Linked DNA regions of Heyndrickxia acidicola. The main gene of each other region encodes a partner of the protein of the gene in region 2 in a complex. Links are inferred from orthologs where the notes say so. Each region holds a gene or a part of one and is shown on either strand. Other genes may lie near its edges.

The links. Proteins that work in one complex are often made in the same cells at the same time.
Region 1: the proteins of tig (region 2) and rpsG are in contact, whole or in part, in a crystal structure (PDB 3GTY), measured with the Thermotoga maritima proteins. The link is inferred for Heyndrickxia acidicola from one-to-one orthologs. Residues at the interface, in WP_004081061.1 of Thermotoga maritima: Glu122, Val124, Val129, Leu130, Tyr133, Glu188, Gly259, Ile262, Tyr263, Glu266, Ser270, Glu273, Gln274, Glu277, Arg308, Gln311, Ile312, Ser315, Tyr316, Glu325, Arg329, Arg336, Leu363, Phe366, Trp367, Arg373, Leu377, Arg381, Leu384, Glu387; in WP_004081843.1 of Thermotoga maritima: Lys34, Lys52, Lys55, Glu59, Arg62, Gln63, Glu66, Asn67, Lys69, Val71, Arg95, Ala109, Lys110, Lys111, Gly112, Arg113, Pro114, Glu117, Glu121, Ile124, Ala125, Tyr127, Asn128, Asn129, Thr130, Gly131, Lys135, Asp139, Arg142, Met143.

Annotation. Positions count from the first base shown.
Region 1 is NZ_KV440953.1:3,518,732-3,521,948, forward strand. Bases 1-2,989 are described here. They hold rpsG (30S ribosomal protein S7), read left to right. Parts: upstream 1-1,254; coding sequence 1,255-1,725; downstream 1,726-2,989. Other genes in these bases: rpoC (DNA-directed RNA polymerase subunit beta'), read left to right, coding at 1-290; A5N88_RS16385 (50S ribosomal protein L7ae-like protein), read left to right, coding at 437-685; rpsL (30S ribosomal protein S12), read left to right, coding at 786-1,205; fusA (elongation factor G), read left to right, coding at 1,777-2,989. Also shown: more of fusA, read left to right, coding at 2,990-3,217.
Region 2 is NZ_KV440953.1:131,229-134,509, forward strand. What follows is about bases 62-3,006. They hold tig (trigger factor), read left to right. Parts: upstream 62-863; coding sequence 864-2,150; downstream 2,151-3,006. Other genes in these bases: A5N88_RS00550 (tetratricopeptide repeat protein), read left to right, coding at 62-691; clpX (ATP-dependent protease ATP-binding subunit ClpX), read left to right, coding at 2,531-3,006. In the rest of the region: more of A5N88_RS00550, read left to right, coding at 1-61; more of clpX, read left to right, coding at 3,007-3,281. UniProt on the Bacillus subtilis protein: Involved in protein export. Acts as a chaperone by maintaining the newly synthesized protein in an open conformation. Functions as a peptidyl-prolyl cis-trans isomerase.

The sequences.
Region 1 (3,217 bases), 3.4 Mb from region 2 along the record:
ATGCAAACCAAAAAGCGCTTCTTTCAGGAGGAACACCTGCTACTGGACGTCCGGTATTGCTGGGTATTACGAAAGCATCTCTTGAAACGGATTCCTTCTTATCTGCTGCATCATTCCAGGAAACAACAAGAGTCCTAACTGATGCTGCTATTAAAGGAAAACGCGATGAACTTCTTGGTCTGAAAGAGAATGTAATTATTGGTAAACTCGTTCCAGCTGGAACAGGAATGCAGCGTTACCGTAAAGCTACTGCTGAAATTGTTGAAGAAGAAGTAACGGTTGAACAGTAGAATAAATACAGATTGCAGTGCTGGTTTTAATAACCAGTACTGCTCTTTATTAATATTTTATTTTTAATGTTGACATTAAAAAATGAAAATGATACTATATTCAAGGTGCTCCTATCAATAACCTGTAGCTTTGGAGGATATCATAAATGTCTTATGAAAAAGTATTGCAGGCCAAAGAATTCATTGTAGGAACGAAACAAACAGTCAAGGCATTAAAGTCAGGCAAAGCAAACGAACTAATTGTGGCGGATGATGCTGATCCAAACATTACAGTTAAAGTAGTGGAGATTGCTCTGGAAAATGATATACCAGTACACCATGTGGATTCTATGAAAAAGCTTGGTAAGGCATGCGGTATTCATGTTGGTGCTTCAGCTGTTGCTGTTATTTATTAAAACTGTTTTTGCAACTCTATTTGCAAGAACTTTGTTTTTACTTTAAAATGAACCACCTGGATGTGTGGGCTTCAACAAAAGCGAAGGGAGGAAACAAAACATGCCTACTATTAATCAGTTAGTGCGCAAACCACGTCAATCAAAATTGACTAAATCAAAATCACCAGCACTTAACAAGGGATATAACAGTTTCAAGAAAGTAAACACAGACTTATCTTCACCTCAAAAACGTGGAGTATGTACTCGTGTTGGTACTATGACACCAAAAAAACCGAACTCAGCTTTACGTAAATACGCTCGTGTTCGTTTAACAAATGGTATCGAGGTTACTGCTTATATTCCTGGTATCGGCCACAACCTTCAAGAGCACAGTGTTGTTCTTATCCGTGGCGGACGTGTTAAGGACTTACCGGGAGTACGTTACCACATCGTTCGCGGTGCATTAGATACTGCGGGTGTTGACGGACGTAGACAAGGACGTTCTAAATACGGTACTAAGAGACCAAAAGAAAAAAAATAATCTTAAATTAATTAGTTAAAAGATAGATTTTCTGAAAGGAGGAAAAACAATGCCACGTAAAGGACCTGTTTCAAAAAGAGACGTATTACCAGATCCTATTTATAACTCAAAATTAGTTACACGTTTAATCAACAAAATGATGGTAGACGGCAAGAGAGGTAAATCTCAAACTATTCTTTACTCATCATTTGATTTAATTCGTGAACGTTCAGGCAAAGATCCAATCGAAGTGTTTGATCAAGCACTTAAAAATATTATGCCAGTACTTGAAGTTAGAGCGCGCCGTGTAGGTGGTGCAAACTATCAAGTACCAGTAGAGGTACGCCCAGAAAGACGTACAACTCTTGGACTTCGCTGGTTAGTAAACTATTCTCGCCTTCGCGGTGAAAAAACTATGGAAGAGCGCCTTGCTAACGAAATTCTTGATGCTGCTAACAATACTGGTGCTGCAGTTAAGAAACGTGAAGACACTCACAAAATGGCTGAAGCTAACAAAGCATTCGCTCACTACCGTTGGTAATCTAACAAACACACTAAAATTCATCCTAAAACTAGGAAGGAGAAAAAGTAGATGGCAAGAGAGTTCTCCTTAAATAATACTCGTAATATTGGTATCATGGCTCACATCGATGCTGGTAAAACAACAACTACTGAGCGTGTACTTTATTATACTGGCCGTATCCACAAGATCGGTGAGACTCATGAAGGTGCATCTCAAATGGACTGGATGGAGCAGGAACAAGAGCGTGGTATCACCATTACATCTGCTGCAACAACTGCGCAATGGAAAGGTCACCGCGTAAACATCATCGATACTCCAGGACACGTAGACTTCACTGTTGAAGTTGAACGTTCTTTGCGTGTACTTGATGGTGCGGTTGCTGTTCTTGATGCTCAATCTGGTGTTGAGCCACAAACTGAAACAGTTTGGCGCCAAGCTACAACATACGGTGTTCCCCGTGTAGTATTCGTTAATAAAATGGATAAAATCGGTGCTGACTTCTTATATTCTGTAGGCACATTGCATGATCGCCTTCAAGCTAACGCTCAAGCAATCCAATTGCCTATCGGTGCAGAAGACCAATTCGAAGGCATCATTGACCTTGTAGAAATGAAAGCTATTTTTTACGGGAATGACCTTGGAACTGATATTGAAGAGCGCGAAATTCCAGCTGAATATCAAGACCAAGCTGATGAATATCGTGAAAAGTTAATTGAAGCTGTAGCAGAGCTTGATGAAGAATTAATGGAAAAATACCTAGGCGGAGAAGAAATTACAAATGCTGAACTTAAAGCAGCTATTCGTAAAGGTACTGTTAATGTAGAATTCTATCCAGTAATCTGTGGATCTGCTTTCAAAAACAAAGGTGTTCAATTAATGCTTGATGCAGTTATTGACTATCTTCCATCTCCAGTAGATGTACCTGCTATCAAAGGTACAACTCCTGATACAGATGAAGAAGTTCTACGTCCTTCTAGCGACGAAGAGCCATTCTCTGCTCTTGCATTCAAAGTTATGACGGATCCATATGTAGGTAAGTTGACATTCTTCCGTGTATACTCTGGAACACTTCAATCTGGTTCTTACGTACAAAACTCAACAAAAGGCAAGCGTGAACGTGTAGGACGTATCCTGCAAATGCATGCGAACCACCGTGCTGAAATCTCTGAAGTATATGCAGGAGATATCGCTGCGGCTGTTGGTTTAAAGGATACTACTACAGGTGATACTCTATGTGATGAAAAGAGCCTTGTAATCTTAGAATCAATGGAATTCCCTGAACCAGTTATCCAATTGTCTGTAGAACCAAAATCAAAAGCTGACCAAGACAAAATGTCTACGGCGCTTCAAAAACTTCAAGAAGAAGATCCAACTTTCCGTGCGCATACTGACCAGGAAACTGGACAAGTTATCATTGCTGGTATGGGTGAGCTTCACTTAGATATCATTGTTGACCGTATGAAACGTGAGTTTAAAGTAGAAGCAAATGTGGGTGCACCTCAGGTTGCAT
Region 2 (3,281 bases):
TACCATTACTGCCTTATTTGAAGAACGCGAGGTTCCGGCAGACAGAATGGAGCATTACGAGAAGCTGCTTCAATTCAGCCAAAAAAGAATTCCCCAAAAGGAAGAGAAAAAGGATTTTCCAAATACAGAGGACTTGCAGCCAACATCTATTTTAAGAAATCTTGAGGTGAAAGAGCAGGTATTTAGAGCAGCACAGCTCAACTATGAAAATATTTATCCTTACATGGCTGAGCTAAGGGAGTTTCTTGAAAACCCTCATAACCATCCGTTTGTGAAATCAATGGTCGTGAATGTATTGAAGGAACATGGGGTTGAAAGGCCAGCGTTTATTAGAAAATTTACCTTTGAAGAGCAGGTAGTGCCTTCAGAGCTTCCGGCAGTTTTTGAAACCCCTTTTTATTTGGAATTTATAGAATACCTAAGAAAAGAAGTGGAGGATAAGAACCCTACTTTATATCAACAAATAAAGATTGTTGTAGACCGGCATTTTTTCATATTGTATCCTTTCGAACCAATCCCGATGTCTGCTCCTGTATGGGCAGCAGCCTACTTCCTTTTTGTCCAGGAAATGTATCAGGATGGGATAGATCCTGAAATCACCGCCCAACAGTTTGGCGTGGATAGGGAAACGCTGGAAAAGGCACTCAGGTGGATCGATGAGATAGAAGAAATTTCTTTGCCGATTGTATAGCTCCTTCTTGAAACAGCTAAAACCTATGATATAATGTAATGGTTGTAATGTGTAATTTTTTCAACCCTTTTCATTTTTCTTTTTAAAATGGATTATGGCTGTCGAATTGGACATGCCTGTCTATTAAATTAGTTCATTACACTATCAAATATAGATTGTTGGAGGGAAAGGTATGTCAGCAAAATGGGAAAAGCTTGAAGGCAATCAAGGCGTATTAACAGTTGAAGTTGATGTTGAAACTGTTAACAACGGTCTGGATGCAGCTTTCAAAAAAGTATCAAAACAAATTAATATTCCAGGATTCCGTAAAGGGAAAGTTCCTCGTCCATTTTTTGAAAAGCGTTTTGGTGTAGAATCACTTTATCAGGATGCTTTGGATGTAATTCTTCCAGAAGCGTATGCTCAAGCTGTTGAAGAAACAGGCATTACACCTGTTGACCAGCCAAACATCGATATCGAGCAAATGGAAAAGGGAAAAGAGTTAATCTTCAAAGCAACTGTTACAGTTAAACCTGAAGTTAAGCTTGGAGAATATAAAGGCTTAGAAGTTGAAAAGGTTGACACAGAAGTAAAGGCTGAAGATATTGAAAATGAATTGAAATCTCTTCAGGAGCGTTATGCTGAACTTGTTGTTCGTGAAGAAGGCGCTGCTGAAAACGGCGATACAGTTGTCCTTGATTTCGAAGGCTTCGTAAATGGAGAAGCATTTGAAGGCGGACAAGCTGACAACTATTCTTTAGAGCTTGGCAGCGGAAGCTTTATCCCGGGATTTGAAGAGCAATTAGTTGGTTTAGCTGCAGGAGAAGAAAAGGATGTCGAAGTAGCATTCCCTGAAGAATACCATGCTGCTGAATTAGCTGGTAAACCTGCAGTATTCAAAGTGAAAATCCATGAAATCAAAACAAAAGAACTTCCTGCGTTAGATGATGAATTTGCTAAAGACGTAGATGAAGAAGTGGAAACACTTGACCAATTAAAAGAGAAGCTTGAGAAAAACTTAAAAGAATCAAAAGAACACCAAGCTAAGCATGCAACTGAGGATGCGATTGTAGAAAAAGCTGCAGAAAATGCTGAAATTGATATTCCTGAAGCAATGATCGATACAGAACTAAACCGCATGATGCAGGAATTCGAACAACGTCTTCAAATGCAAGGTTTAAACCTTGACCTGTACTTCCAATTCTCTGGTCAGGATGAGAAGGCTCTTCGCGACCAAATGAAAGAGGATGCACAAAAACGTGTTCGCATGAACTTGACTTTAGAAGCAATTGCAGAAGCTGAAAACATTGAAGTAAGCGAAGAAGAAGTGGAAGCTGAATTAACAAAAATGGCTGAAGCTTACAATATGTCTGCAGAGGACATTAAAAAAGCCCTTGGCAGCCTTGACGGCGTTAAAGGCGATTTAAAAGTTCGCAAAGCAGTTGAATTTCTTGTACAAAACAGTAAGACTGCTGCATAATAGTAATAATATAAGATTTCTGGATCAATCCCAAAACAAGGCACGACGTTATTCGTGCCTTGTTTTCTACAATGTAAGAAAAAATTCTTTTCAAAAATCATACATAAAAGTAGAATATAAAATACGAATTGGGGAAAATCTTGATTAAGTAGGATTTAATGAGATCAATGGCGAATGTATATGTAAGCTTTAAAATTTCCTGTCCTACATAGAAGTATGATACAATCCAATACATAACTGTTTTTAGACGGGTTCTTTACAAAAAAAATTAGCCTATGCAGGAGAATGCGGCAAGGAAAAGGGAATCCCGCTTCCTTTCCTGTCTTTTCAAACGTCTAAGCTAATGAGAGGCTAGTATTCTTTATAAGGGGTGAAAGTCATTGTTTAAATTCAACGATGAAAAGCAGCAGCTTAAATGTTCATTTTGTGGTAAAACACAAGATCAGGTCCGCAAGTTAGTTGCAGGACCGGGAGTCTATATATGCGACGAATGTATTGAGCTTTGTACTGAAATTGTAGAGGAAGAGCTTGGTACCGAAGAAGAAATTGAGCTGAAAGATATTCCTAAACCAACTGAGATCCGTGAAATTCTTAAAGAGTATGTCATTGGCCAGGATCAGGCGAAGAAAGCGCTTGCTGTAGCGGTTTATAATCATTACAAGCGTATTAATTCCAATAGTAAAATTGATGAAGTAGAGCTTGCCAAAAGTAATATCTGCTTAATCGGGCCGACAGGAAGCGGGAAAACCCTACTGGCACAAACACTCGCAAGAATTTTGAATGTTCCATTTGCCATTGCTGATGCTACATCATTAACAGAAGCCGGTTATGTAGGCGAGGATGTTGAAAATATTCTTCTTAAATTGATTCAGGCTGCAGATTATGATGTAGAAAAAGCGGAAAAAGGAATTATCTATATCGATGAGATTGATAAAGTAGCAAGAAAATCAGAAAACCCGTCTATTACACGTGATGTTTCTGGTGAAGGAGTTCAGCAGGCATTGCTGAAAATTCTTGAAGGAACTGTTGCAAGCGTTCCTCCTCAGGGTGGACGCAAGCATCCTCATCAGGAATTTATTCAAATTGACACTACAAATATTCTCTTCATTTGCGGCGGTGCCTTTGATGGTA